Regions from separate parts of the Rahnella sp. JUb53 genome, predicted to be linked through region 4. Evidence: predicted binding sites of a transcription regulator. Region 4 holds the regulator's gene; each other region holds the start of a gene.
What was found. Region 4 encodes PurR, which represses purine synthesis genes. Its sites were predicted from a motif close to CANGCAAACGTTTGCNTG; they were not measured.

Region 1: a site for PurR is predicted at 1,779-1,796, ahead of gltS (sodium/glutamate symporter). Genes of this name have one in related genera too.
Region 2: a site for PurR is predicted at 1,698-1,715, ahead of EC840_RS11030 (amino acid aminotransferase). Genes of this name have one in related genera too.
Region 3: a site for PurR is predicted at 2,244-2,261, ahead of rbsD (D-ribose pyranase). Genes of this name have one in related genera too.

Annotation. Positions count from the first base shown of each region.
Region 1 is NZ_SLYT01000014.1:92,641-100,537, reverse strand. It holds gene EC840_RS23445 (AsmA family protein) at 1-178, opposite strand, end outside; gene EC840_RS23440 (uracil-xanthine permease family protein) at 333-1,724, opposite strand; gene gltS (sodium/glutamate symporter) at 1,965-3,176, shown strand; gene EC840_RS23430 (PTS sugar transporter subunit IIC) at 3,232-4,551, opposite strand; gene recG (ATP-dependent DNA helicase RecG) at 4,782-6,863, opposite strand; gene trmH (tRNA (guanosine(18)-2'-O)-methyltransferase TrmH) at 6,860-7,558, opposite strand; gene spoT (bifunctional GTP diphosphokinase/guanosine-3',5'-bis pyrophosphate 3'-pyrophosphohydrolase) at 7,564-7,897, opposite strand, start outside.
Region 2 is NZ_SLYT01000004.1:102,421-110,317, forward strand. It holds gene asnS (asparagine--tRNA ligase) at 1-124, shown strand, start outside; gene ompC (porin OmpC) at 425-1,537, shown strand; gene EC840_RS11030 (amino acid aminotransferase) at 1,779-2,969, shown strand; gene EC840_RS11035 (MBL fold metallo-hydrolase) at 3,045-3,692, opposite strand; gene EC840_RS11040 (YcbK family protein) at 3,742-4,293, opposite strand; gene ldtD (L,D-transpeptidase) at 4,473-6,323, opposite strand; gene mukB (chromosome partition protein MukB) at 6,677-7,897, opposite strand, start outside.
Region 3 is NZ_SLYT01000008.1:258,436-266,332, forward strand. It holds gene kup (low affinity potassium transporter Kup) at 191-2,059, shown strand; gene rbsD (D-ribose pyranase) at 2,274-2,693, shown strand; gene rbsA (ribose ABC transporter ATP-binding protein RbsA) at 2,701-4,206, shown strand; gene rbsC (ribose ABC transporter permease) at 4,213-5,184, shown strand; gene rbsB (ribose ABC transporter substrate-binding protein RbsB) at 5,208-6,098, shown strand; gene rbsK (ribokinase) at 6,167-7,096, shown strand; gene rbsR (ribose operon transcriptional repressor RbsR) at 7,097-7,897, shown strand, end outside.
Region 4 is NZ_SLYT01000001.1:325,908-333,804, forward strand. It holds gene cfa (cyclopropane fatty acyl phospholipid synthase) at 1-537, opposite strand, end outside; gene punC (purine nucleoside transporter PunC) at 918-2,111, opposite strand; gene punR (DNA-binding transcriptional activator PunR) at 2,248-3,153, shown strand; gene purR (HTH-type transcriptional repressor PurR) at 3,204-4,229, opposite strand; gene EC840_RS01620 (C40 family peptidase) at 4,829-5,734, opposite strand; gene EC840_RS01625 (Grx4 family monothiol glutaredoxin) at 6,198-6,539, shown strand; gene rnt (ribonuclease T) at 6,636-7,352, opposite strand; gene gloA (lactoylglutathione lyase) at 7,444-7,851, opposite strand.

The DNA of each region.
Region 1 (7,897 bases), on a different contig from region 4:
CCGGAGACGACCAGTTGTGGTCGATTTTCTCTACGGAGACGCGGTACTCGCTGTTATCGCTGATCCAGCGGCTGACCCAGCCAGCCGCCCAGCGGGTTTGTAATAGGACGTACACCAGCACGATCGCCAGCACCAGAAGTAAGGCGAACGTCAGCAAAATTTTACCGATAAATCTCATCGTCTGGAGCCCTGTAGCGGGAAAGCGGAAAAAAGATTCTTTGTTTATGCCGCAAACAGCGACTTTTCTCAACAGGTTAGCAGAATGGAGACAATAAAAAGCGGCAGGGGTTCCAGACCCGCTGCCGCTGTTGCACGCGGATTACATCCCGTGATTACTTTTCGTGAGGGAAGACCAGATTCAGAACAATCGCAGTAATACCACCAGCAGCAATTCCCGAAGACAGAAGCGTTTTCAGCCAGTCGGGCGCGAATTGCAGGATCAGCGGTTGCTGGGAAACACCCATACCGACGGCCAGTGAAAGCGCCATGATCATAATTGCGCGGCGGTTAAGGCGCTCGCGGGAAACAATACGCACGCCGGAAGCCGCGATCGTACCGAACATAACGATGGTTGCGCCGCCCAGAACCGGTTCAGGAATATGTTGCACAAAACCCGCTACGGCAGGGAACAGCCCAAGGATGATCAGCATCAGAGCGACAACAAAACCGACATAGCGGCTGGCAACACCGGTCAGCTGAATCACGCCGTTGTTCTGCCCGAAGCAGGAGTTCGGAAAGGTGTTAAACACCGCAGACAGCATTGAGTTCAGGCCGTTTGCCAGAACGCCGCCTTTGATGCGCTTCATATAAAGCGGGCCGCTGACCGGCTGCTCCGAAACGTCTGAGGTCGCGGTAATATCACCGATAGTTTCCAGCGACGTGACCATGAAAATCAGCATCAGCGGGATCAACAGATTCCAGTCGAAGCCCAGACCGTAGTACAGCGGCGTCGGTAAGGTTATCCAGTTTGTTTGTGCAGCTGGCGCGACGGAGGGCAACATCCCCATCATCCAGGCTGCCAGATAACCCACGGCCATCGCGATCACCAGAGATGCCACGCGCAGATAAGGATTGCGCTGACGGTTCAGCAGAACAATCACCACCAGCACCACGGCAGCCAGCAACAGATTTTTCGGCGCGCCGAAAGTGTGATCACTCATGGCCGAGTAACCGCCGCCAATAGACGTCAGTCCGACCTGAATCAGTGAAAGCCCGATAATCATCACCACGATGCCGGAAACCAGCGGCGTGATAATGCGGCGCGCGAGATGCAGGAAACGGGAAAGAATGATTTCAGTACAGGAAGCCAGCATCAGGGTGCCAAACAGCGCTGCCATCATGGTCGGGACATCGGCACCGCCATTTTTCAGCGCCATTCCGCCCATGATAAGCGGTGCCACAAAGTTAAAACTGGTGCCCTGAATGGAGAGTAAACCTGAACCGACAGGCCCCCAGGTTTTAATCTGCAAAATGGAAGCGAGGCCAGAGGCGAACAGCGACATGCTGATGATGTGCTGCGTGTCCTGCGCGGGTAAACCCAGCGCCTGACAAATCAGCAATGCCGGTGTGATCACCGCAACAAACATCGCCAGCAAATGCTGACAGGCGGCAAATAACGTCTGAGGAAGTGGCGGACGATCTTCAAGGCGGTAAATCAGTTCACTTTTTTGCTGGCGTGAGAGGTCAGATTGCTGTGTTTCTTGTTCTGCGGTTTGCGAACTCATGTTGTGGCATTCCAATAAGCGGCAAAGCGGGCATTTTTATTGAAATCACCGATAAAAGCAATCGTTTGCTATCGGCAATTTTGGGTGGAATGTTTGGGTTAAGGGGAGATTTACGATCTGTTTTTCTTGCTTATCGCAGCTTTAATGACTTCTAATTCAGCCTCTGGGGAAATGATACTTAAATGAGATGTTTATAACTCAATAATATTTTTGGATATTTTTTTAAAATGGAGTTTTTCAATGATTCAACTCGACACCTACGGCACGCTCGTTGCCGCCACGTTGGTACTCCTTTTAGGACGAAAATGCGTCCAGTCGGTCAAATTTCTAAAGAAATACACTATTCCTGAGCCCGTTGCCGGCGGGTTGCTGGTCGCTTTGCTGTTGCTGATCGCCAATCAGATGTTCGGATTGGAAATCGGCTTTGATATGTCCCTGAAAGAGCCCCTGATGCTGGCGTTCTTTGCGACAATTGGTTTGAATGCCAATCTTTCCAGCTTGCGTGCAGGCGGCAAATCTTTATTTCTTCTGGTCTTTGTCGTTATCGGCCTGTTGCTGATGCAAAACGCCATCGGTATCGGGATGGCGAAAATGTTGGGGCTTGATCCGCTGATGGGCTTGCTGGCCGGTTCGATTACACTTTCTGGCGGTCACGGAACAGGTGCGGCGTGGAGCAAGCTGTTTATCGAACGTTATGGCTTTGAAAACGCGACGGAAGTTGCTATGGCCTGTGCGACCTTCGGCCTGGTGTTAGGTGGAATCATCGGCGGGCCGGTGGCGCGTTATCTGGTCAGCCATTCTTCAACACCAAACGGCACACCGGAAGATGCCGCCGATCCCAGCGCATTTGAAAAACCGACCATCGGGCGGATGATCACCCCGCTGGTGATGGTGGAAACGATCGCGCTGATCGCGATATGTCTGATGGCTGGAACTTACTTTGACAGCCTGCTTCAGGGGTCTGCCTTCGAAATTCCGACATTTGTCTGTGTTCTGTTCGTGGGCGTGATCCTGAGCAACGTCATGGCGTGGCTCGGTTTTTATCGTGTTTTTGACCGGGCCGTTTCAGTACTGGGTAATGTCAGCCTGTCGTTGTTCCTTGCGATGGCACTGATGAGCCTGAAGCTGTGGGAAATGGCGTCACTGGCTTTGCCGATGATGGCAATCCTCATCGTACAGACCATCGCGATGGCGCTTTACGCGATTTTCGTAACGTATCGCGTAATGGGCAAAAACTATGATGCCGCGGTACTGGCTGCCGGACATTGCGGCTTCGGACTGGGTGCAACGCCGACGGCGATTGCGAATATGCAGGCGATCACCAACCAGTTTGGTCCTTCGCATCTGGCCTTCCTGGTTGTGCCGATGGTTGGGGCATTCTTCATTGATATTGCCAATGCGATCGTCATTAAACTGTATCTGATGCTGCCAATATTCCCGGCTTTCAGTTAAAAAAACAGGCACAGAAGTTTCGCTTCTGTGCCTGCCTTTCCTTCTGATTTATCGCTTACTGTGCTGCTTTTTCCGTAAACACCTCTTCCGCTTCAGCGGCTTTCTCCTGCGCCATTAGCTGTTTTTCATAAACCTTGAAAAACGGATAGTAAATCACCATCGAAAGCGCCATCAGCATGACGACCAGAATCGACACTTTGAAATCCCAGCCCATTGCCCAGGCTGCGCCAATTGGCGCCGGAGATGTCCAGGGAACCAGTGAAATCATATGCGGCAGAAGATCGGTTTTAACCGCAGTGTAGGCAATGACGGCGTTCACCATCGGTGCCAGAAGGAAGGGGATGAAAAATACCGGGTTCATAACAATTGGCGTGCCGAAGATCACCGGCTCATTAATGTTAAAGCAGCTGGGAATCAGACTGAGTTTGCCCATTGTGCGCAGATGCGCCGACTTGCTGCGACAAAACAGCAACACCAGCCCGATGGTTGCGCCGGAGCCACCGATAACGATCAGGAAATTCCAGAAAGCCTCGGTCATGATGTGCGTCATCGGTAAACCTGCGGCGAGATCTGTCTGATTCAGGCCAAGGTTGGTTAACCAGAAAGCCTGCAACATGCCGGAAACGATGGCTGAACCGTGAATGCCGGCAAACCACAACAGGTGGCAAATCAGCACGGCGAGAAGTACCGCGGGCAGTGAGTCAGCGGCGGAAATCAGCGGTTCGAACAGCGCCATAATCGCCTGTGGCAACAGCATGTCAAACCCTGACTGCACCAGCAAACTCAAAGGGAAAAGCGTCACCACCACCGCAATAATCGGGATCAGCAAATCGAATGAATGCTTAATGTTTGAAGGAACCTGTTCAGGTAAGCGTATGCCGATATTGTATTTTTTCAGCAGCCGCGTCAGCTCAGTCACATAAATCGCCACCAGAATGGCGGTAAATATGCCCACGCCACCCAGCGCGACGGTCGACATTTTCTCATCAACCTGCGGCGCAGCGACCAGCAGAAAAGACATCAGCGCCAGCATCGCCGTCATAAACGGGTCAAGTTTGTAACTTCTTGCCAGATTGTAGGCAATCGATGCCGCGATGTAGATCGACATAATCCCCATCGTCATATTGAACGGCGTCAAAATTTGTACTTCATATTTAGCCGAAAGCGCCAGCCAGCTCCTGGCGAAACCCCACGAAGATTCAGGTGAGAATGGCGGGTGGACAAAAACCAGTAAAAAAGAGCCGACAATCATAAACGGCATTGCTGAAATGAAACCGTCACGTACCGCCATGACGTGGCGTTGCGAGGAAAGCCGGGCAGCAAAAGGGCTGATCTTTTGTTCTATAAAGTTAAAGAGGGATTGGCTGATACTCATGATGATTTGACCTTATGTTGAGGACATCAGACAGGGTTGCCTTAATTATCATCAGTGTAGTGATGGGGTATGAAACCGGTTACCGACTTTGCCTCACTCTGTGAAGGTCATCAAATAACCAACGAAGAAAGCAGTTCAGCTGCGGTGACATTAAAATTTGCATGAATGTGAAGGCGCAAAAACATCATTTTTAATAATGCTTCGACGATAAGAGAGTGTGGAGAAGGGGATCAGGCGTTGGTGTATCTGACTCTTTCCGGCAGCCAGCGTTCTATCAATGCTTTGGCGTGATCCGGGAACTGCTGTTGCAGATAGCGCGCTATACGCTGCACGTCGGGGATCATTGCCTGGTCGCGTAACAGGTCCGCGACTTTAAACTCTGCACTGCCAGTCTGGCGCGTACCCAGTAATTCGCCCGGTCCGCGGATCTCTAAATCCTGCTGGGCAATGACAAAACCATCGTTACTGTCACGCAGTACCTGCAAACGCTTCTGCGCAGTTTTGCTCAGCGGCGTTTTATAGAGCAGAACACAGTGGGAAGCCACGGCACCGCGCCCGACGCGGCCGCGCAGCTGGTGTAATTGCGCCAGTCCTAAACGCTCCGGGTTTTCGATAATCATCAGGCTGGCATTTGGTACGTCAACGCCGACTTCAATAACGGTCGTCGCCACCAGAAGTTGCACTTCGCCTTGTTTAAACGCCTGCATGACGGCCTGTTTTTCCTGCGCTTTCATGCGACCATGCACCAGCCCGATGTTGAGCGCTGGCAGGGCCTCTTTCAGTCCTTCCCAGGTGGCTTCGGCTGCCTGAGCCTCGAGCATTTCTGATTCTTCAATCAGCGTACACACCCAATAAGCCTGACGGTTTTCCTGCTCGCAGGCACTTTTGACGCGGCTGATAATATCACTGCGGCGGGTATCGGGGATCGCGACGGTTGTCACCGGCGTACGGCCTGGCGGCAGTTCGTCGATCACTGACGTATCAAGATCCGCATAGGCAGTCATGGCCAGAGTTCGCGGGATAGGCGTCGCCGTCATGATCAGCTGATGCGGATGGAACCCTTGTTGCAGGCCTTTCTCCCACAGCGCCAGACGCTGGTGTACACCAAACCGGTGCTGTTCATCAATGATGACCAGAGAAAGTGACGAGAACAAAACCTGCTCCTGGAAGATGGCATGCGTGCCCACCACCATTGAAACCTGACCGCTGGCAATCGCGTCTTGCTGCGCCTGCCGGGCTTTACCTTTTTGTTTTCCTGCCAGCCAGCCGACCTGAATTCCCAGCGGTTCAAACCACTGACGGAAATTATTGGCATGTTGTTCGGCCAGCAATTCTGTCGGCGCCATTAATCCGACCTGTTGCCCCTGAGCGATAGCGCAGAGTGCGGCGAGAGCTGCTACCAGCGTCTTGCCAGAACCCACATCACCCTGAACCAGACGCATCATCGGGTAGCTTTTCGCTAAATCCTGCTCGATTTCAGCCACCACGCGCTGCTGCGCGCCTGTCGGGCTGAAAGGAAGAGAAGCGAGGAACTGTTTTTTCAGGCGATCGTCATGGTGCAATGGCAGTGCTTTATAGCTTTGTGTACCGGCGCGAACGGCCAGCATACTGAGATTATGCGCCACCAGTTCTTCCATAATCAGGCGTCGCTGAGCAGGATGATGACCTTTCTCAAGATCGGCGAGCTGGATGTCTGGCGGCGGGCGATGCAGTAAATGCAGCGCCTGAGGAAGCGGGATCAGCGAACGGCTTAATTCTTCCGGCAATAATTCGGCGATAGGTACGGTATCGAGTAATTCTAAAGCCTGATCGGTCAGTTTACGCAGTGTTGCCTGGCGAATACCTTCCGTTGTCGGATAGACCGGCGTCAGCGATTCCTGCAAAACCACTTCACTGTTTTCACCCTGAATGCGGTATTCCGGATGAATGATTTCAGCGCCGATGGTGCCGCGTTTAATTTCGCCATACGCGGTGACACGACGGCCTGCTGCCAGACTGTTTTTCATCGCGGCGTTAAAATTGAAGAACCGCAACGTCACCATGCCAGTGCCATCGCTTATCTGACAGGTCAGCATTCTGCGGCGGCCAAAACTGATATCACTGCGCAGCACTTCGCCTTCTATAGTTGCGAAAATGCCAGGCTGTAAATCATTGATGGTGTAAAGGCGGGTACGGTCTTCATAACGCAAAGGCAGGTGAAGCAGTAAATCCTGAATAGTTTCAAGGCCGAGTTTAGCGAGTTTATCTGCCTGACTGGCTCCGACGCCGGAAAGCGACGTCAGCGGGATGGCGTCGAGCAGGCGGCCTTTCATCTTTTTTTAACCGTCATTTGCATCGCAGACCACCATTCGTCATCGGCAACAATCTGACCGTGATCGTCAATGAAAGGGCGTGGCAGTTTCTTGCGCTTCGCCACATTCGACAGCACCGGATAGCCACCTTCAAACAGCAGTCGCTGCTGCTCTTTCTCGCTCAGCAGGCTGGTTTCACGGCGATACAGACCGGCATTTTCCCGCTGGCGCTGTGCTTCGTACAGGATAAGTGCTGAGGCGACAGATACGTTCAGAGATTGCACCATCCCGATCATCGGAATGATGATATCGCTGTCCGCGAGAGCTAAAGCTTCTGGAGTGATACCCGTTTTTTCTTGTCCGAGCAAGATACAGGTCGGACGGGTGTAATCAATGGCACGGAAATCGACAGCTTTTTCAGAAAGATTCGTAGCGAGTATTTGCATACCCTTCGCCTTCATTTTGGCGACCGCTTCCTGAATGGTTTTGTGTGTTTTGACCTGAACCCAGCTGTTGCTGCCCGCCGCCGAAGAGACCAGTGTTTTCATTCGGGTGGTAGGCCAGACGGCATGGATTTCATGAACGCCGACGGCATCTGCCGTGCGAATGACGGCAGAAACGTTATGCGGTTTATGCACCTGTTCCATGCAGACCGTCAGGTCTGGCTGTCGGGCCGCAAGCATTTCGCGGATACGCGCATAACGTTCTGGGGTCATAACAATCAGTTTCGGTTGCGGGTAACTTTAATGACGTCCGGCATGATACGAATTTTACGCATGATATTCGCCAGATGAACGCGATCGCGAGTCGTCAGGCGGATAAAGGCGCTGTAGACGCGACCGTCTTTTTCTTCGGTGCTCAGGCTCTGAATGTTCGACTGAGCAGCGTTAATTGCTGCTGTCAGGTTCGCCAGTGCGCCCTGATGGTTGAACATATCGACTTTGATTTCGGCGATAAATTCCTGATCCGTTTCCTGATGGTTATCCCAGTCAACGGCCATGAATTTCTCAGGTTCTTTCTGATAGCCACGAATATTACGGCAGGATTCATGGTGG
Region 2 (7,897 bases), on a different contig from region 4:
CGGCACTGTCCCGCATTCCGGCTTCGGGTTAGGTTTTGAACGTTTAGTTGCTTATGTGACCGGTGTTCAAAACGTTCGTGACGTGATCCCGTTCCCACGTACACCACGTAGTGCAACCTTCTAATTAATTAAACTATTTCTAATTAACAAAATAGTTACAAAACTAAGGCCAGCAATGCTGGCCTTAGTCATTTTGAAAGATAGATCCCTGTCACAAAGTTCCGTAAAATACACATTTTGTAATACATTTTTTCTGACTGAAACATATTTAGTAATTTAGTAGCATTTTCGCTATGGATTAAGCTTACATCGGATGGAATAGTGCGTTCAGACACAGGAGACACCAAACTTTCACGAATAGTTCCGTAAAGAATTGTTTAAGGCAGTGGCAGGTGTCCAAATAAAACCAATGAGGGTAATAATAATGATGAAGCGCAATATTCTTGCAGTGGTAATCCCTGCTCTGTTAGTTGCTGGTGCAGCTAACGCAGCTGAGATCTATAACAAAGACGGCAACAAACTGGATCTGTACGGTAAAGTTGACGCGCGTCACACCTTCTCTGACAACGCTGGCGACGATGGCGACCAGACCTATGTCCGTTTCGGCTTCAAAGGCGAAACTCAAATTACTGACCAACTGACCGGTTACGGCCAGTGGGAATACAACGTTCAGGCTAACCACGCAGAAAGCGCTGGCGACGAAGGCAACAAAACTCGTCTGGGCTTCGCTGGTCTGAAATTTGGCGATGCAGGTTCTTTCGACTACGGTCGTAACTACGGCGTAATCTACGACGTAATGTCCTACACCGACCAATTGCCAATCTTTGGCGATGACACCATGTACCAGAACAACGACAACTTCATGGTTGGTCGTGGTAATGGCATGGCAACTTACCGTAACAGCAACTTCTTCGGTCTGGTTGATGGCCTGAGCTTCGCTGTACAGTACCAGGGTAAAAACGACGAAGGTCGTGACGATCGTGGCGCAGTTGATTCCAATGGCGACGGCTGGGGTACTTCTGCCGCTTATGCTATCGGCGACTCCGGTGTTAGCCTGACAGGTGCTTACTTCTCTTCTAACCGTACCTCTCTGCAGAAGCGTGACGGTGCTGGTGATAAAGCTGACGCATACGCATTCGGCGCGAAATATGACGCTAACAACCTGTACCTGGCGACCTTCTACGGTGAATCACGTAACACCACTGATTACGGCAACCCGGGCTCTATTGCTAACAAAACTCAGAACTTCGAAGTTGTTGCTCAGTACCAGTTCGATTTCGGTCTGCGCCCATCTATCGCCTACCTGCAGTCTAAAGGTAAGGACCTGAACGGCTTCACCAAAAACGATTCAACCTACGGCGGCGGCGATGCTGACCTGGTTAAATACGTAGAAGTAGGTACTTACTACTACTTCAACAAAAACATGTCTACCTATGTTGACTACAAAATCAACCTGCTGGACGACAACAGCTACACCAAAGCATCTGGCCGTAGCACAGACGACGTCGTTGGTGTTGGTCTGCAATACCAGTTCTAATATCGCTTAACGATGCGCTTTCGGGCGCATCAAAGTGGATATCAAGGCAGAGCTTCGGCTCTGCCTTTTGCATTTAAACAATTCAAAAAACGAACTTTGCTACCCTCTTCCATAAAAAATTTTAATCTCACACGCCTTCTCACAACTCTGCTTTCTTTTTGCCGCAAACGGTTGGCAAACGACAGCGCTGGCGGTACCCTGATGCCCTCTTTCGTCATATCAGGCTATGGAATTTTCCGACATGTTTGAAAAAATCACTGCAGCACCTGCTGACCCTATTCTGGGTCTTACCGATCTTTTCCGCGCTGATGACCGCTCGAATAAAATCAATCTTGGGATTGGTGTTTATAAAGATGAAACGGGTAAAACGCCGGTTTTGGCCAGCGTGAAGAAAGCCGAACAGTTTCTGTTGGAAAATGAAACAACGAAAACCTATCTCAGCATCGACGGATTACCTGATTTTGCACATTGCACGCAGGAACTGCTGTTCGGTAAAGGCAGCACTGTGATTGCAGACAAGCGTGCGCGCACGGCACAAACGCCTGGCGGTACCGGTGCCCTGCGCATTGCAGCAGATTTTATTGCGACACAAACCAGCGCCAAACGCGTGTGGGTCAGTAATCCAAGCTGGCCGAACCATAAAGGCGTATTTTCCGCTTCAGGCCTGGAAGTTGCAGATTACAACTATTACGACGCAGCCAATCACAGTCTTGATTTCGACGGCATGCTGAAAAGCCTGAGCGAAGCGAAAGCCGGTGACGTAGTGTTGTTCCACGGTTGCTGCCACAACCCGACGGGTATCGACCCGACTGAAGAACAATGGGCGAAGCTGGCTGAATTGTCTGTGGCAAACGGCTGGTTACCGCTGTTCGATTTTGCTTATCAGGGTTTTGCTAAGGGTCTGCAAGAAGATGCCGCGGGTCTGCGCCTGTTTGTCGCCAGCCATAAAGAGTTACTGGTCGCCAGTTCTTACTCGAAAAACTTCGGCCTGTATAATGAACGTGTCGGCGCCTGTACGTTAGTCGCCACTGACGCTGAAACCGCCGATCGCGCGTTCAGTCAGATGAAATCGGTTATCCGTGCAAACTACTCTAACCCGCCAGCACACGGCGCAGCGGTTGTAGCTACCATTCTGGGTAACGAAGCCTTGCGCACGCTGTGGGAGCAGGAACTGAGCGATATGCGTCAGCGTATCCACCGTATGCGTCAGTTGTTTGTCAGCACCTTGCAGGAAAAAGGGGCGCAGCAGGATTTCAGCTTTATTATCAATCAGAACGGGATGTTCTCTTTCAGCGGCCTGACCAAAGATCAGGTATTGCGTTTACGTGATGAATTTGGTGTATACGCGGTGAATTCAGGACGTATCAACGTTGCGGGTATCACACTCGACAATATGGCACCACTGTGTGAAGCCATCGTCGCCGTACTGTAATCGTTAAGCACTGCTTCTCGATTAAAAAAGCCCGTCAGGACACTGACGGGCTTTTTGTATTCAGGCAATCAATAATTACCAGACCGGCATTTCATCCTGCAGGAAAGGATTGTTTTTACGCTCGTAACCAAAGTCAGACATCGGGCCATGACCTGGAATAAAGACCATGTCATCACCCAGAGGCAACAGCTTGGTTTTAATCGAGTGGATCAGCGCCTGATGATCACCGCGCGGGAAATCACTTCGCCCTACGCCGCCTTTGAAAATCACGTCACCGGAAACGGCAATACGCGCTTCATCATTGATGAAAACAATATGCCCCGGCGTATGACCCGGGCAATGTAATACGGATAAGATTTCTTCGCCCACGCTCACAGTGTCACCTTCTTCGAGCCAGGTATCAGGCGTCAGCGGGTCACAATGGTCAAGGCCAAACATCTGGCTCTGCGTCGGCAAAGCATCAAGCAGGAACTGATCTTCCTTCTGCGGTCCGATAACAGGCACCTGATAATGTGCAGCCAGTTCAGCGGCGGCACCTACGTGATCGAGATGACCGTGCGTGAGCAAAATTTGAGTAACCAGAACGCCTTTGGCAGACACTTCCTGAATAATACGTGCGGCTTCACCGCCGGGATCGACAATGGCGGCCTGATTAGTCTTTGTACACCAAATCAGAGAGCAGTTCTGGCTGAAGGCCGTGACGGTAATAAGATGGATTTTCATAGGGCTCCACAAAATGGCCTGCACATCGGCAGGCCATTAATTACACACATCACCAGGTCCGTGCGGGGCCGGTATCGATGTGCACAAAGTTACTTCGTGGATAATATCCTACACCACCCATCCGCATTTTTAACGCTGCTTTGCGGATATTGCTCAATTCGATTCCCTGAATATGGAAATCCATCGCCTGTCCGAGCGTGTGGTAACTGTGTTTTGCTACGCCGCTTCCTGGTTCACGCATGCTGTTATTAGTCGCCAGAGAGCGATAGCCGGAAATAAGCTGAACAGGTTTATTGGTGCCGCCGAGCATAACTTGCAGACGATAAAGATGATCGAATAAGGCGGGATCGATAGCTTTAACCTTTTCCGCCCGATAGTCTCTGAACAGATGATTCAATCGAGCCAACTCATCCTTGTTGTAACGCTTTCCATCAAAAAACTCTGTTTTGAGGGTTTCGCCGGTATTTAAGTTATTAACGACTAAAATACGCGGACGAGGAGTGGAAAGAGTAGCGAATGCACGACCCGGAAGGAATGCAATCCCCATAGCGGCACTGCCCAGTGCCAGCCATTTACGGCGATGTTTGTCGATTTCATTCATGAACAGTTTACTATCCGATAAGAGAGTCAAAAAGAAGTGCGATTTTTGCACCGTTTCGAACCTTAACCGCCAAATATCAGCGAGTCAAGCGACCCTGAAACGCAAAACGAGCGTGCCAGTGGCTCACGCTCGTTGTATGGCCAAATACTCTGACCCTTATCAGATTAGTTTTACTGCATTTATTGAAGCAAAATTTCTGCCTGAGGCAAAATTTGTGCTCCGGATCTCACTGTGGAATCATAATTGTAAATATCTGTGCGGAACTGCGGTTTACCATCATCTGCAACCCACGCCGTCAGATAAAACAGTTTTACCGGTATGTGATGTCGTATTGCCACGTAAGTGGTGTTACCGCCCTGCAAAGCAGATGAGATACGGGTGTCATTCCAGCCGGCATCCTGTAACAACATATTCGCCAGTTCAGACGCTTTATTGACCCTCACGCACCCTGAACTCAGCGCACGAATGTCTTTACTGAACAGGTTATGATTTGGCGTGTCATGCAGATAAATTGCATCAGAACTCGGCATATTAAATTTATACCGGCCAAGCGAGTTGCTGACTCCAGGAGCCTGACGGATACGGTAAGGGAAGTGATTAGGGGACACCATTGCCCAGTCGATCATGGAAGGATCGATGACTTCCGCGTCATTGCTCCAGCCTGACAATACCTGATAACCATGCTGCTGGAAGTAGCCCGGATTGTTCATGGCTTTCGGCACAATATCTTCACGCACTAATGTGGTCGGCACATTCCACGGTGGATTCACTACCACATTATTGAGCGCACTACTCATTAACGGAGTCTTACGGCTCGGACGTCCGACAATGACGCGTGAAGACAGAACTTCATTGCCATTGAGATAATAGGTGAGCTGATAGTTTGGAATGTTCACCATAATTCCGGTATTCACATTCCCTGGCAGAATTCGCAAACGCTGAATATTCAGCGCCAGTAAAGTGGCTCTCAGCTGTGGTGAAGCATTCAGCCACTGGCGCGTACGCCCGCCGATAATCCCATCCGCCTCAAGTCCCTGCCATTTCTGAAAACGTTTTACTGCTTCCACTAAATCTGGCGTGTACTGATTATTCGCAACAGCTACAGAAGCAGCCGGTGCCGGCGTTTCAGTGGACTGAACCGAAGGCAGAACATCCTGGACCGACGTCGCAGAAGGACTCACCGCTGGGGTGGCTGGCTGCGCTTTGTCTGCGGTTTCATCCACAGACAAATCATCATTCGCCGCGCTCCCCGGCGTATTCGGGGCTATCGTTTCATCCGTCGGTTTAGGCGCACTGGTTTCCTGCGGCGAGGCAACCATCATGCCCGTTCTGGTGAGGATCTCACGCAGCGCCGGAACATCATCACTGATTTGATCAGGTCGCAAGCTTGCTGAACCGCGCATCGCAGGCCACGGACGGTTGTCCGCCAGCATCGTTTTCAACGCGTCATGCATTTTGGCGTAATATGGGTGCTGTGGCGTCAGAGTCGACATATAGTGCGCGGTATCACCCTGGCGCACCGCCAGTTGCCACTGATTAATCACTGTCAGCGAAGGTGTGGTCATCTTGTACGGCGTCGTGCTGTAAAGCCACTTATCCCCGTTGGCTTCCACGCTGCTGGTAAATTGGAGATAGCCCAGCATCGCATCAGAGAGCACTACGTCGCGTGCCATACCGGTCACCTCCGGGTCAGTCAGCCATTTCACCCATTGGGTAAACTGCGGCTGAATACCGGAAATAGCCAGCTCAGCTAACTGCTGCTGGAATATTTGTATCGTTTCACGATCTTTCCACATCGGCTGCATATGGTTAGCGGCGTAAAGCGACGAGAGAGATGACAGATAGAGAGGCCGGATGCCTCTTGGCATCAATTCTGCCTGCAGCTGGCTCATGCTTTGCACGCTGGATAACGTGGTTTTTCCGACCGGCATAGTGGGAACTGCCGCCCAGGCAGCAAACCACGGAGACAGACCACTCGCCAGCAAACAGCTGGCGACTAAAAACTTGAGAGACCTTTGATTCATTAACATCTTCCCTTGCCTCCCGGTAAAGTGCCCAATTCATTCCCCAAAATTAAGCCAGCAATGTCTGGTTTAAGTATATAAACAGAATTCTTTTTTTGCGCGGTGGCTCAATGAAATGCAGTCCGCGTGTACCTGAAGACTCTAAGCCAGCCGTCAGACGAAATAAAGGTTTCATTGGGTACTTTCCATTCAATGACAATCCATCAGCTCAGATTTCATCCAGTGATTGAGATTATCTTTATCCTCTGATTAATCAGGGAAGAAATTTTCATAGAAATTTTATATAAATTAATCAATTAGCGCTAAGGCAAAAAAAAAGCCCCGACATAAGCCGGGGCATGATCATATTCTGAAAATAATCAGGAAACGTCAGCTTCCGTATTGGCCAGTGCAGGAAGTTCTGCGGCAAAACCGCGTAAACCCACCACATGCACATGTTCATTATTGCCAAATACTTTTCGCACCAGTTTATAGGTCGTCCCTTTTTCCGGGCTGATGTTTTCTGGCGCAGCGATAATCAGCTGCATTTCGAGACGGTCGCAAAGCTCGAACAGCGTGGCGATGGATTTCGCATCCAGACGCGCGGCTTCATCAAGGAACAGCAGACGACATGGCGAAATATCTTTGCCACGCATACGGCTCGACTCATCTTCCCAGCTCTGAACCACCATCACCAGAATCGACATACCGGTACCGATCGCTTCACCGGTCGACAGCGCGCCACTTTCCGCACGAAGCCAGCCGTCTGAACCACGGTTAACTTCCACTTCCATTTCCAGGTAGTTGCGGTAATCCAGAAGTTCTTCGCCGATGGTTTGTGGCGTACGCTGACCCATATCAATCTGCGGATTCAGACGCTGATACAGTTTGGCCAGCGCTTCCGAGAAGGTCAGACGATTACTGCTGAACAGATCCTGATGCTGTTCCTGCTGTTCAGAAAGAACATCCAGCAGTCCCGCATGTGCTTCACGCACGTTCACGTTCAGACGCACACTTTTTACCTGACCAAACGCCACGGCCTGCAGCCCCTGGTTGAGCTGACGGATACGGTTCTGCTCGCGCTGAATGGTTTTGCGGATGATGTTCGCCACACTTTTAGAACTGATGGCCAGTTGCTGTTCGCGGGCGGTCAGTTCTTCAGTCAGACGTCCCAGCTCGATTTCCATCTGTTCGATGGCTTCGACCGGATCGTCGGTGCGGATAATATCCTGACGAATACGTTCACGCAGATGCTGATACACGGCAATGTAGAACTGGATTTTGCGTTCCGGACGTTTCGGATCTTCTGAAAGACGCAGCACATCGCGCAGATGTTCGTTATCAGACACCGCCAGACGTAGCGCACCCAATGCTTTATCCGACATCGAACGCAGTTCGTCGCCATCCATGTAAGCCAGCTCACGACGGTGCAGACGACGCTCAACGCCGTTATCTTTCACCAGACGCATGACCGCACACCAGCCCGCTTTCGAGGACACCACCTGCTCACGGCTCTGGTGGTAATCGCGCTCAAGCTTACGCAGCTTTTTCTGCAGATTGTCCATTTCTGCTTCGCAGAAGGTGATCTGTTTTTCCAGCTG
Region 3 (7,897 bases), on a different contig from region 4:
CTTGTTGATTACTAAAAATTTTCTATTATCAAAATTGTGACCCCGTTCATCTGAACCCTGGTTTAGCTGCACATTTAAGGGTAGGCAATCAGATTTATTCGTGCATACTGTGCGCCTTTTAGTGGGCATCATAAGACTGAGCGCACGCATCGCTTACAGATGTTCGAGCAAAAAAGAAAAGAAACGAAATATGAGCACTGAACATAAACGGTCACTCCCAGCAGTAACCCTGGCCGCCATTGGTGTGGTCTATGGCGACATTGGTACCAGTCCTCTCTATACCTTAAGAGAGTGTTTTTCCGGTCATTATGGTTTCAACGTTGAACCCAGCGTCGTTTTTGGTTTTCTTTCTCTGATTTTCTGGATGTTAATCCTCATTGTTTCGCTCAAATACCTCACGTATGTGATGCGGGCGGACAACGCAGGCGAGGGCGGTATTCTGACGCTGATGTCTCTGGCGGGCAGAAACACTTCGGCACGCACCACCGCCGTTCTGGTCATTCTCGGCCTGATCGGGGGAAGCTTCTTCTATGGTGAAGTGGTGATCACTCCGGCTATTTCTGTTCTTTCCGCGATGGAAGGTCTGGAAATCGCAGCACCTTCACTTGATCCCTATATTGTGCCTCTTTCTATTACTGTCCTGACGCTGCTTTTCATTATTCAGAAACACGGCACCGGCATCGTGGGCAAACTGTTTGCACCGGTGATGTTGCTGTGGTTCCTGACGCTGGCTGTTCTCGGCGTCAACAGCATCATGCAGAATCCTGAAGTACTTCGCGCCATGAACCCGATGTGGGCGGTTAACTTCTTTATCGAGCATAAGTCGTTTTCCTTCCTGGCGCTCGGTGCGGTCGTTCTGTCGATTACCGGCGTGGAAGCGCTGTATGCGGATATGGGTCACTTCGGGAAATTCCCGATCCGTCTGGCCTGGTTCACCGTCGTGCTGCCTTCTCTGGTGCTGAACTACTTCGGTCAGGGCGCATTGCTGCTTAAAGATCCGGAGTCGATTAAAAACCCGTTCTTCCTGCTGGCACCTGACTGGGCTTTAATCCCGTTACTGGTGCTGGCGACGCTGGCGACTATTATCGCGTCTCAGGCTGTTATCTCCGGAGTGTTCTCCCTGACCCGTCAGGCTGTGCGTCTGGGTTATCTGCCGCCAATGCGCATTATTCACACCTCAGAAATGGAAGCGGGTCAGATTTATATCCCGGCCATTAACTGGCTGCTGTATTTTGCGGTGGTTATCGTTATCGCCAGTTTCGAGCATTCGAGCAACCTGGCGGCGGCATACGGTATTGCTGTGACCGGTACGATGGTGCTGACCAGTATTCTTTCCTGTACGGTGGCGCTTAAAAACTGGCACTGGAAACCGTTCCTGGTGGGAATTTTGCTGATCGGTCTACTGTTTATGGATATTCCGCTGTTCGCGGCGAATGCCACGAAACTGTTCTCCGGCGGCTGGTTGCCGCTGACGCTGGGTCTGTGCATGTTTATCGTCATGACTACCTGGAAAAGCGAGCGTTTCCGCCTTATGCGCCGCATGAACGAGCACGGTAACTCTCTTGAAGCGATGATTGCGTCTCTGGAGAAATCCCCGCCGGTTCGCGTTCCGGGAACCGCGGTGTATATGTCCCGCGCCATCAACGTCATTCCGTTTGCCTTGCTGCATAACCTCAAGCACAACAAAGTGTTGCATGAGCGTGTGGTGCTGCTGACGTTACGCACCGAAGATGCGCCTTATGTGCATAATGTCCGGCGCGTCACCATCGAACAGCTTTCTCCGACGTTCTGGCGTGTGGTCGCGAGTTACGGATTTAAAGAGACGCCGAATGTGGAAGAGGTTTTCCACCGCTGTGGTCTGGAAGGGCTGCCATGCCGGATGATGGAAACCTCATTCTTTATGTCGCACGAATCGCTGATCCTGACCAAACGCCCGTGGTATCTCTACTTCCGTGGCAAGCTCTTTATGGCACTCAGCCGTAACGCCTTACGCGCACCGGATCAGTTTGAAATTCCGCCTAACAGGGTGATCGAACTCGGTACGCAGGTAGAAATTTAACGCTAATTTCTGCCGTCACAGGGCACCTTCGGGTGCCCTGTTTTATTTTCGCTTTCTCCTTTCTGAAACGACTAACTCAAATTTCCCTGCGGTTTCTGAATCATTCAGCGAAACGTTTCGACGCTAATCACAATTCCATCACTTGTCCGTTGCCATGCGTGGTGAAGTTAATAAACTCATCCGTGAGCGAAACGTTTCGCTGTAGGAGTTCACAATGAAGAAGTCACCGCTGTTAAATGCCGAAATCTCACATGTTATTGCCCGGTTAGGTCACACCGATCAGCTGGTTATTGGCGATGCCGGACTTCCGGTGCCAGCAGCTTGCCAACGCATCGATCTGGCTCTGACCCAGGGAGTTCCCACCTTTTTACAAGTCTTAGAGGTAGTGACACATGAGATGCAGGTTGAGCGGGCTATCCTCGCCGAGGAAATCCTCACTAAAAATCCTCAACTCCATGAAGCGTTGCTCGCCCAATTGACACAACTCGAACAACACCAGGGAAACACCATTGCTTTGGATTACGTCAGTCATGAGGCATTCAAAGCGCAAAGCGAAAAAAGTCGGGCTGTGATCCGCAGCGGGGAATGTTCGCCTTACGCGAACGTTATTCTGTGTGCCGGCGTAACCTTCTGAGGCCTTTATGCAACCTTTGCTGCAACTGACAGGCATTGATAAAGCCTTTCCCGGCGTTAAAGCACTTTCCGGCGCGGCGCTCAGCGTCTATCCGGGACGTGTGATGGCGCTGGTGGGAGAAAACGGCGCGGGCAAGTCCACCATGATGAAAGTGCTGACCGGCATCTACCAGAAAGATGCCGGCTCAGTACATTTTCTGGGCAAGGAAGCGGCGTTTAATGGCCCGAAAGCTTCTCAGGAAGCCGGAATTGGCATCATCCATCAGGAACTGAATCTGATCCCACAGCTGACTATCGCTGAAAACATCTTCCTGGGCCGTGAGTTTGTAAACGGTTTTGGCCGCATCAACTGGAAAAAGATGTATGCCGAAGCCGATAAACTGCTGGCGCGCCTGAACCTGCGCTACAAAAGTGATCGTCTGGTTGGCGAATTATCAATTGGCGATCAGCAAATGGTCGAAATTGCCAAGGTGCTGAGCTTTGAGTCGAAAGTCATCATCATGGATGAACCGACGGACGCCCTGACCGATACCGAAACCGCCTCTTTGTTTAGCGTGATCCGCGAGCTGAAAGCTGCAGGCTGTGGCGTGGTGTACATCTCCCACCGTATGAAAGAAATCTTTGAAATCTGCGATGACGTGACGGTATTCCGTGACGGGCAGTTTATCGCTGAGCGTCCGGTCAGTTCTCTGGAAGAAGACACGCTGATTGAAATGATGGTTGGCCGCCGTCTCGAAGAACAATATCCGCGTATAAATCATCAGCGCGGTGCGCTGCGTCTGCAGGTGCGTGATGTCAGCGGTCCGGGCGTAGATAACGTTAGCTTTGATCTGCACAGCGGCGAAATTCTGGGGATTTCCGGTTTGATGGGCGCAGGCCGTACTGAACTGATGAAAATTCTCTACGGTGCATTGCCGCGTAAAAGTGGCTATGTGTCGCTTGACGGACGCGAAGTGGTCACGCATTCACCGCAGGACGGACTGGCAAACGGCATCGTTTACATCTCTGAAGATCGTAAGCGCGATGGCCTGGTGCTTGGTATGTCAGTGAAAGAAAATATGTCACTGACTGCGCTGCGCTATTTCAGCCATGGTGGCGGACGTCTCAGGCATGCGGAAGAACAGCAGGCTGTCGGCGACTTTATCCGTCTCTTCAATATTAAAACGCCGTCGATGATGCAGACAATCGGCCTGCTTTCCGGTGGTAATCAGCAAAAAGTGGCAATTGCCCGCGGATTGATGACGCGGCCAAAAGTCCTGATCCTCGACGAACCGACGCGTGGCGTTGACGTCGGTGCCAAAAAAGAGATTTACCAGCTTATAAACCAGTTCAAGCGCGAAGGGCTGAGCATCATCCTGGTTTCCTCAGAAATGCCGGAAGTGATCGGCATGAGTGACCGTGTTTTGGTGATGCATGAAGGTCATTTAAGCGGTGAATTCCCGATAGAACAGGCTACGCAAGAAGTGTTGATGGCAGCCGCTGTCGGCAAGCAATACGGCGTGACGCAGGAGTAATCAGATATGAGTTCTCAGACATTGCCAGCCAAGAAGCGCTGGATCAGTAAAGAGTGGTTGTTGGAGCAAAAGTCTCTGATTGCGCTGCTGGTGTTGATTGCCGTGGTTTCTTCCATGAGCCCGAATTTCTTCACGCTCAATAACCTGTTTAACATTCTTCAGCAGACGTCGGTCAACGCCATTATGGCGGTCGGCATGACGCTGGTGATCCTCACCTCGGGTATCGATTTATCCGTCGGTTCTCTGCTGGCGCTGACCGGCGCGGTGGCAGCCTCGATTGTCGGGCTGGAAGTGAATGCATTAGTCGCGGTGGCTGGCGCGCTGGCGCTCGGTGCCGCCGTCGGTGCGGTGACCGGGGTGATTGTTGCCAAAGGCAAAGTGCAGGCGTTTATCGCCACGCTGGTCATGATGTTGCTGCTGCGCGGTATCACGATGGTGTACACCAACGGCAGCCCGATCAGCACGGGTTTTAATGATGTTGCCGATGTCTTTGGCTGGTTTGGTATCGGCCGCCCGCTGGGCATCCCGACGCCGGTCTGGCTGATGGCGGTGGTGTTTATTGCGGCCTGGTACATGCTGCATCACACCCGCTTAGGACGTTATATCTACGCGCTGGGCGGTAACGAATCTGCGACGCGTTTGTCAGGTATCAGCGTCGATAAAGTTAAAATTATCGTCTACTCCCTGTGTGGTTTGTTGGCGGCTCTGGCCAGTATCATCGAAGTGGCGCGCCTGTCTTCTGCGCAGCCTAACGCCGGTACAGGTTACGAGCTGGATGCGATTGCCGCAGTGGTATTAGGGGGAACCAGCCTGTCCGGGGGTAAAGGACGCATTGTCGGAACGCTGATCGGGGCACTGATCCTTGGCTTCCTGAATAACGGTTTGAACTTATTAGGTGTTTCTTCCTACTACCAGATGATCGTAAAAGCAGTTGTCATCCTGCTGGCGGTGCTGGTGGATAACAAAAGCAACAAATAACCTCTCCTACAGGACTTATGACCATGAATATGAAAAAACTGGCTGTCTGGGTTTCCGCCGCAGCGATCACCGCTTCTTTCAGTGCTAACGTTCTGGCGAAAGATACCATTGCGCTGGTCGTTTCTACTCTGAACAACCCGTTCTTCGTTTCCATGAAAGACGGCGCGCAAAAAGAAGCGGACAAACTGGGTTACAACCTGGTGGTACTTGATTCTCAGAACAACCCGGCAAAAGAACTGGCGAACGTGCAGGATCTGACCGTTCGCGGCACCAAACTGATGCTGATCAACCCGACGGATTCTGATGCGGTAGGTAACGCCGTTGCGATGGCAAACCAGGCGAAAATCCCGGTGATCACCCTTGACCGTCAGGCAACCAAAGGGGTTGTCGCCAGCCACGTGGCTTCTGATAACGCCTTCGGCGGCAAAATGGCCGGTGATTACATCGCTAAGAAACTGGGCGAAAATGCCAAAGTTATCGAACTGGAAGGTATCGCCGGTACGTCTGTTGCCCGTGAACGCGGTAAAGGCTTCGCTCAGGCAGCTGAAAAACATCATTTCCAGATCCTCGCCAGCCAGCCTGCTGACTTCGACCGCACCAAAGGTCTGAACGTGATGCAGAACCTGCTGACCGCGCATCAGGATGTGCAGGCCGTGTTTGCTCAGAACGATGAAATGGCGCTGGGTGCATTGCGTGCCCTGCAGACTGCCGGTAAAACGGATGTACTGGTCGTAGGTTTTGACGGCACCGAAGACGGTATTAAAGCGGTTAACAGCGGTAAAATGGGCGCGACTGTGGCACAGCGTCCTGAGCAAATCGGTGTGATCGGTGTTCAGACTGCAGATAAAGTGCTGAAAGGCGAGAAAGTTCCGGCTGTTATCCCTGTTGATTTGAAACTGGTTGCTCAGCCGTAATACCCTCTTTATTTATGCTGTCACTGCGCCTCCTTCAGGGAGGCGCTATTTAACTCAGGGATCTCCACATGAAGACAGGCAAACTGGTGGTACTCGGCAGTATCAACGCTGACCACATTTTGAATATCAACCATTTCCCGCAACCGGGCGAAACGGTTATCGGTAAGCAATACACCGTAGCCTTTGGCGGCAAAGGGGCGAATCAGGCTGTTGCAGCCGGTCGCAGTGGCGCTGATATTTCTTTTATTGCCTGTGTGGGAGATGACGATATTGGCGAGCGCGTTCGTAAACAGCTGGCCAGTGATCATATTGATACGCAACCCATCGAAGCCATCGAAGACACAACCACCGGCGTAGCACTGATTTTCGTGAATGCGGAAGGTGAAAACGTTATTGGTATCGATGCGGGGGCTAATAAAGCTGTGACGCCCGAATACCTCGATCGCTATAAACAGCAGGTCATTGGCGCATCAGCATTATTAATGCAGCTGGAATCGCCGCTCGAGACGGTGATTGCGGCGGCGAAGATTGCCAAAGACAACGGAACGCAGGTGATCCTAAATCCGGCTCCGGCCTGTGAATTGCCGGATGAATTGCTGGCGCGGGTGGATATGATCACTCCGAACGAAACCGAAGCTGAAAAGCTGACAGGAATTAAAGTCGACAATAATGAAGATGCCGCACGGGCCGCGAAAGCGCTGCATGACAAAGGCATCGCGACTGTCATCATTACGTTAGGCAGTAAAGGCGTCTGGCTGAGCCAGAACGGTGAAGGTAAGTTAGTGGCCGGATTCCGTGTAAAAGCCGTCGATACCATTGCGGCCGGCGATACGTTTAACGGCGCGCTGGTAACAGCACTACTTGAAGGCAAACCGATGGACAGTGCGGTACGATTCGCACACGCAGCAGCGGCGATTGCGGTGACGCGTCCTGGTGCGCAACCTTCCGTGCCGTGGCGTAAAGAAATCGACGATTTTCTTGCACAACAGGAGGCCTGATTGGCCACCATGAAAGATGTCGCCCGCCTCGCGGGCGTTTCAACCTCGACAGTCTCCCATGTGATCAACAAGAATCGTTTTGTCAGTGAAGCTATCGCTGACAAAGTGAATGCCGCCGTTGAACAACTCAATTACGCACCTTCCGCGTTAGCGCGCAGCCTGAAACTGAACCAGACACGTACTCTCGGCATGTTACTGACTGCCAGCAGTAACCCTTTTTATTCAGAAGTGGTGCGCGGTGTTGAGCGTAGTTGCTATGAGCGCGGATACAGTCTGATTTTGTGTAATACCGATAATGATGCAGAACGTATGAACCGTAGCCTCGAAACGTTGTTGCAAAAGCGGGTCGACGGGCTGCTTATCATGTGTACGGAAAATCACCGGCCTTCGAAAGAAGCCATCAGCCGTTACCCGTCATTACCGATTGTGATGATGGACTGGTCACCCTTTGATGGCGCCATTGATATCATTCAGGATAACGCCTTGCTAGGCGGGGAAATGGCGACAGAGTTTCTAATCCGTCAGGGTTACCAGCGTATTGCCTGTATTACCGGCCCGCTGGATAAAACTACCGCCCAGGAACGGCTGAGTGGATATCGTCAGGCTATGGACAAAGCAGGTCTGAAGATTTTGGCCGGTTATGAAGTGAGTGGTGATTTTGAATTTGAAGGCGGATTAGCCGCGATGCAGGAGTTGCTGGCGCTGCCGGAACCGCCTCATGCTGTTTTCGCTGGCAACGACGCAATGGCAGTTGGCGTTTATCAGGCGCTTTATCAGCGTGGATTACGTGTTCCCGATGAT
Region 4 (7,897 bases):
ACCCCAGCCGCAACCAATATCGAGCAAACGCTGCCCCGGTTTTAATTGCAGTTTATCGCAGATCATTTTGAGTTTTGCTTCCTGCGCTTCTTCCAGCGTTGTTGCTTCTTTCCAGTAGCCACAGGAATATTGCATATACGGGTCGAGCATCAGTGTGAATAAATCGTTGCCCAGATCATAATGCTCTTTGCCGACAATCCATGCACGTTTACGCGATTGCAAATTGGTCAGGCGTGCCGCGGCTACCCGCAGAGTGTCTTTAAAATGGTGGGGCAGTTTATTTTCCAAACCTGCACGGAGAACACGCTGGAAAAAAATATCAAGGCGGTCGCATTCCCACCAACCATCCATATAGCTTTCACCCAGACCCAGAGAACCTTCCTGTAAAACACGCTTAAAAAAGTCAGTGTTTTTTACTTTAAGGTCGAAAGGGCGATTACCATTTACCTGGATGTCTGCCATTGCCAGCATTTCACTGGCTATCCGATACCACTGATTATCCTGAATGCTTAGGTCTTCTATACACGATGAACTCATAGCTTCTCCATCACTTTCTCTTCTGATTTATTAACCTGCCGGGAAAAGCAAAGGCTATTTTTTGCAGGTCTTTATGAGAACAGACGACTAGCGCCTCGTCCGATATCCGACACCAACAGAGGAAATTTAGAAGAACGCCTGCGGGCACAAGTCGCGCAGGAAAATCATCCTTGAAAAACGTACTAGGAAAAATAGTGTGACGCATTCCTCGCGTCCGGCTTAAGTATGTAATAAAAGTTTTGTAAAAATGCTATTTTATTGGGTTTTGTTGAGTATAGGCTCGCCCGCAGGCATTCTCAATAGTTAATCGTCATGAATGAAAATGACCATTAAGTGATTGTAACTTATGGTCATTATAACGATTAACTTTCAAAGCTTGCTCAGGCTTCCTGCTCCGACTTTTGCTCAGTATATTGCGGATTTTTGTGTCGCACAGACATCCACCGGCCCAAAACTACCAACAATAGTGTAGACAGCATGGTGGTGACTGTCGCTATTAATGGTTGCGCAATAAATGCGGAAACCAGCAAACTGGCGAGGAAACACAATCCCAATTGCAGGGTATTTTGCAACGCAGCCGCTTTCCCTGTATTAGCAGGAAATGGCATTAATGCATTTGCCACAACAATTGGATAGATTGCGCCATTCACCAGAGCCATGAAACAGAACGGGATCAACAAGCTCACCAACCCGGCATCAGTGAACATGGCGACACAGAACAGACCCGCAACACTCAGGCCATACCCTGTCAGCAGCCAGGGTAAAATTTTATTCCCATCTAACTTGCTGATGAGCAACCTGCAGCCGAAGCCTCCAAGCAGGAAAGCGATGGTCTGCGGAACATAGCTCAGGCCAATCACGCCCGGCGAATAGCCCATATCGCTCAGAATAAACGGCGACCCCGTCAGCCAGGCAAAGAAACCGGCGGAGCAGGCGGCGTAAATCATGACATTACCGCTGTAAACGCGCGATTTCAGCAACGTGCCAAAGCCCGCTTTGTCGGCAGATTTGTGTTCTGCCGGCTTATTTTCCCGCAGCGTGAAGGTGGCGATAAGCAACAAGGCGGCCACTGCAGTCAGCAGGGCAAATATCGCTTCCCAGTCAAAATGGTTGAGCACCCAGGCGCCAAGCAAAGGCGCCAGCGCCGGCGAAAGTGCCACTAAAGGCATAATGCTGGCGAAGGTTTTTTTAGCGACATCCGCTGAAAAACGGTCCACCACGATTGCCTGCCAGGTCACTGCGGCTGCACAGACGCCCATGGCCTGTAAGAAACGCAGCGCCAGAAGGGCGCGCACGTTCTCGACCCAAATCACGCCCAGACAGCCGACGGCAAACAGCATCAGACCGAGCAGTAAAACCGGTTTGCGGCCAATGCGGTCTGACAGCGGTCCCCACAGCAATTGTCCGATGGCGAATCCGCCGAGAAAAATACTCAGGCTGGCGCTGATCATTCCCGGACTGGTCATCAGGCTGGTTTGCATTGCGCTGAACGCAGGGAGGTACATATCTGTGGCTAAAAAGCCGAGCATGCTCAGGCCAGCCAGATAGAGCATAAATCCAAAGGAGGGTTTCATTATTATCTCGTTAATTTATTTATTGCAGATGATTTGATGCAGGGATCTGTTCGGAGGCAGATTTTAACGCTTTGATAACAGCGTTGTGAAACGTTAATATTTGCACTCTGCTATCAAAAATATTGAAGGCTAAAATATGTGGTCAGAATACGCTCTGGAAGTCGTTGATGCGGTGGCAAGAACCGGAAGCTTCAGTGCGGCGGCACAGGATCTACATCGGGTGCCTTCTGCCATCAGCTACACCGTTCGTCAGCTCGAACAATGGCTGGCGGTGCCCTTGTTTGAACGTCGACACCGTGACGTCGTTTTAACGCCAGCGGGCAAAGTTTTCGTGGATGAAGCGCGGGTTCTGATAAAAAAAATGATAGCTACACGACGCCAGTGTCAGCAGGTTGCCAACGGCTGGCGGGGCGAGTTACGTATTGCTGTCGACAGAATTGTTAAACCGGCAAGAACCCGGCGACTGGTGCTGGATTTCTATCGTCATTTTCCTGATACGGAACTGATTATTCATTCCGAAGTGTTTAATGGTGTGTGGGACGCACTGGTTGACGGACGTGCTGATGTGGCAATCGGTGCGACGCGGGCGATACCGGTTGGTGGTCGTTTCAGTTTTCGCGACATGGGGTTTATGGACTGGCACTGCGTGGTCAGCCCGCAGCATCCGCTGGCGCAGTTACCGGGTGCGCTCAGTGATGACCAGCTCAGGCCTTATCCCGCATTGTGTCTTGAAGATACCTCGCGGACGTTGCCCAAGCGTGATACCTGGACGCTTGATAACCAGCGGCGTCTGGTTGTGCCGGACTGGACCTGCGCGCTTGAATGTCTGAGTGAAGGTTTATGCGTAGGAATGATGCCGGTACATCGCGTGAGCCACCACATTGAACAGCAGACATTGCAGGTTCTGGCGCTGGAGAATACCTTCCCTGACAGCCCATGTTGCCTGACGTGGGACCAGAGCAATCCGTCACCTTCACTGGCGTGGTTGCTGGAATATATGGGTGATACAGAAACGATGAACCGTGAATGGCTGCGGGACTGAGAAATTAAACGCCTGCAAAAGCAGGCGTTATGTAAGATTAAAGGCAAGCATTAACGGCGATAGTCGCGGTACGGGCCATCGGCCACCGAACGACGTTCAACCAGTTTCGGATGCACCTCGATGGTCTGTGATTCTTCACGTTTGCTGACGATGCGGTCGAGCAACATAGTAAAGGCCATCTCACCCAACCGTTCTTTCGGCTGATGCACGGTCGTCAGTGCCGGAGAGAAGTACCGCGCATTACGCACGTTATCGTAACCAATCACCGAAATATCCTGCGGGACGCGCAATCCGAGCTCATCAGCGGCGCAAATTGCGCCCATTGCCATGACATCGCCCCCGCAGAAGACGGCGGTGGGGCGTTGTTTCTGCATCAGAATCTTATGCATCGCCTGATAACCTGACTCCGGCTCGAAATCGCCCTGAACCACCCATTCTTCGCGAAGCGGGATATTGGCTTCCGTCAGCGCTTTGACAAAACCCTGGAAACGACCGCCGCCGGTGTTACGCGCCAGCTGTCCCGGGATCACGCCAATATCACGATGCCCGCGTTCGATCAGATAGCGTCCGGCCATATAACCGCCTTCGAAAGCATTATCGATAATGCTGTCGGTGAAGTTTTTACGCGCTTCGCCCCAGTCCATCACCACCATCGGAATCGAACGATACTCTTCAAGCATATTGAGTAATTCGTCAGGGTATTCCGCGCACATGACCAGCAGACCATCGACGCGTTTTTGCGCCAGCATCTGCAGATAGGCCTGTTGTTTTTCCAGATTGTTGTGCGAGTTACACAAGATCAGCGTATAGCCTTTGGAGAAGCAGCTGTTCTCGACGGCTTCAATCACCTCGGCAAAATAGGGCGCTTCACTGGAGGTTGCCAGCAGACCAATCGTCTTGGTGTTATTCACTTTAAGACTACGGGCTACGGCGCTCGGAGAATAATGTAGCTCTTTAATGGCAAGCAGCACCGCTTCCCTGGTTTCTTCGGCGACGAAACGTGTTTTATTGATGACGTGCGACACGGTTGTAGTGGAAACGCCAGCGCGCTTTGCGACATCTTTAATCGTTGCCATGTAAAGAATGACTCCTGAACTTCCGTGCTTCAGCACGTTAGCATTATGTTAATCGTTTGCTTGCGTTGATTACACTGCGGACATCTAAAAGGGCAGTGTAATCATTGGGTGGATTCTTCAGAATGAGGCGTGAAATGCTCTCGGGTGAAATCGACCGGCACACAGGCGTGTTAACCGACAATTTTCTCTTATAATGCATGAAAGTGGAAGTAAAATTGTCATGTTCACATTTTCATTCAGCAGAGGATTTTAAAAGTGAATTATGCGAAAATGCGTTGGCACACATTTAGTGTGGCTAAAAGAAACGCCACAACTTGATCCGAAAGGGGGTTTGATGGACAGCAACCTGAAATTATCGTTGATCACCACGGTATGCGCTTTGCTCATGATTATCGCTTTCAGCTTCACGGCAGTGATGAACTAATCTGGCAGTGAGACAGTAGTGAGACGCAACAAAAAAGGGCGATACCTTTCACAGGAATCGCCCTTTTCAATTTTACGCAGTGACCGTTACCGCCGATACTCTTCCCTGCAGAAACTCTTCGTTAAGTGCTATTCAATGGCTGATTAGCGAAACCTCAGACTTAACGAATTGTTTATTATCGGATTGTTTTTGGGGTCATCACCCGACGTGCGCCAACATAGTGGTCTTGCCAGTAATCGTCGCCCAGTGAGGTGATTTTGATGTCTTCACCGGTTCTTGGCGACTGGATGAATTTGCCGTTGCCAACATAAACACCCACATGATCCGCTGCGCCGCGGTTGTTGATTCTGAAGAACACCAGATCACCGCTTTCAAGTTCGCCACGTTTCACCGGCGCTGCATCGCGCAGGTGGTACATCTCGTTTGCCGTGCGCGGCATTTTAATGCGGATCAAATCTTTGTAAGCGTAATAGACCAGACCGCTGCAATCAAAACCGGTATTCGGAGAAGTTCCTCCCCAGCGATAAGGTTTGCCGACCTGGTGCATCAGCTTAGTCATCGCCGTTTGTTGTGCATGCTGATAGCGTTTTTTATGTGTCGCACTCAGCGTAATAGGTTTGGTGTCTTCTTCGCGTAACTTCTTGCCTTTGCGGTGTCGGCCATACGCTTCTTTCTTGCTGATTTTTTCACTGCTGTTTTTGGCAAGCGCTCGTGATTTAGTGGCTTTATCTGTCTTTTTCTCGGCCCGCGTTGTCCTGAGTGTTTTTTCTTTTTTGCTTTCGGCCCGGGTCGTTTTTACGCTTTTCTCAGAAGTTGTCTTGCGTTTGACCAGTTCGGTGCTGCTGACCTTCTTCGATTTTGATGCTTTTTCCTGAGTCTTTTTCTCTGTCACCGGTGCGACTTTTGTTTTTTTACTGGTTTTCGCCGCCACTGTCTTTCGCTTTCGCCGTTCTTCCGGCGTCACGGAATTAACATGACTCTTCCGCTGATCGGCAGAGACGCGGGTCTGTGGCGATGCATGAGCCATATTAAGAAACAGCTGGGTAAAGAGCAGCACAAAAAGCGTGAACAGTAAGCGCATAGCTTCGTTACCATGAGTGGTTGGGTTAAACATCAGGGATGTCAGAGTATTGCTTAAAAGAACCCGACAAAAAAGCACGAATTGACTCGATTCTAGATCATATTGTGAGAAAAAGTTAATAGCTTTTTTTATGTCGAAATAAGCGCCATTTTAAGTAAAAAAAATGACCATTTTTCATCAGCTTAATATTTGAGATAAAGAATACGATTTTGCAAATCTGACATTATCGTCGTACGGCAAAAATGTTATTCTCGATGAATCTTTAAATATGTGATGTTCAGCGCAGCCGCCAAAAATTGTTTAATAAAATGCCAGTATTGAGAAAGACCCCACAAAAAATGGCGTTTTTATCTGATGGCTGGCGTCGTTACAATAGAAAGTATTATGTTTGCGCACCGTTTTTGGGTGCCGCGCGTGAAGAGTAATGACCGTGACAGCCTGTACCGGCTTGAGGAAGCAAGAAATGACCACTCCAACTATTGAAAAAATTCAGAAGCAAGTTTCTGAAAACCCGATCCTGCTTTACATGAAAGGTTCTCCTAAACTGCCAAGCTGCGGTTTTTCCGCTCAGGCTGTTCAGGCGCTTTCAGCCTGCGGCGAACGTTTTGCTTACGTTGATATTTTGCAGAACCCGGATATCCGCGCAGAAATGCCAAAGTTTGCTAACTGGCCAACTTTCCCGCAGCTGTGGGTTGATGGTGAACTGGTCGGCGGTTGTGACATCGTGGTTGAGATGTTTCAGCGCGGCGAACTGCAGCAGCTGATTAAAGAAACTGCTGAAAAATATAAATCTTCTGAAGAGTAATTCTAAGAAGGCCGCCGTCCTTTGAGGAGGGTGAAAACAAAAAGAGCGACATTGCGTCGCTCTTTTTTTATCTCTGGATCCAGCCAGCCGTACGGATTACTGCTGATTTTCCTGCTGCGCGGTTTCGTCTTCCGCTTCTTCTGCGGTCAGGGGCAACGGCCAGCCGCCAAGACGCTTCCAGCGGTTCACCAGCTCACAGAACAGCTCAGCAGTGCGTTCTGTGTCATACAGTGCAGAGTGAGCCTGACTGCTGTCAAACACCATTCCCGCGCTGATACAGGCTTTTGCCAGCACCGTTTGCCCGAGCACCAGTCCGCTTAACGCCGCAGTATCAAATGTGGCGAAAGGGTGGAACGGATTACGTTTCAACCCGGCGCGCTCGGCTGCCGCCATCAGAAAACTGTGATCGAAATTCGCGTTATGCGCCACGATGATTGCGCGGTTACAGTTTTGCTCTTTCATCCCTTTGCGGATGACTTTAAAAATCTCGTGGAGGGCTTCATATTCACTGACTGCGCCGCGCAACGGGTTGGTCGGATCGATACCGTTAAACGCCAGCGCTTCCGGCACCAGTACCGAACCTTCAAAAGGTTCTACGTGGAAATGCACGGTCTCATCGCTTTGCAGCCAGCCGTCCTCATCCATCTTCAATGTGATTGCTGCAATTTCCAGCAGCGCATCGGTTTGGGCATTAAATCCGGCAGTCTCAACATCAATGACTACCGGATAAAAACCACGAAAACGGCCTCTCAGGGCGTTAATGTCACTATTCTCGGCCATTAGTTTCTTATCTTCATCGAATTCAGCGCGCATTATGACAAATTTTGCCGTCCGTTGCAGGGCTGCGGCAAAAATTGGGCAATAAAAAAGGGCGCATTTGCGCCCCTTTCAGCATTCAGGGGGATCAGTTGCCCAGACCCTGGCCCGCATGTTTGGATTCGATAAGCTCGATTTTGTAACCGTCCGGATCTTCAACGAAGGCGATAATGGTGGAGCCGCCTTTAACCGGACCGGCTTCACGGGTCACTTTGCCACCCGCATTGCGGATGTCATCACAGGTTTGTGCCACGTTATCGACACCCAGAGCGATGTGCCCGTAAGCGGTGCCGATGTCGTAGCTGTCAACGCCCCAGTTGTAGGTCAGTTCAATGACTGCGCCTTCGCTTTCATCGGTGTAACCGACGAATGCCAGAGAGTATTTGTATTCAGTGTTTTCGCTGGTGCGCAGCAGGCGCATGCCTAACACATCGGTATAGAAGCTGATTGCGCGTTGCAGATCGCCAACACGAAGCATGGTATGGAGTAAACGCATAGGTTCCTCTTTATTTGCAGGATGAGAATTATCGATTCAAGCCTAA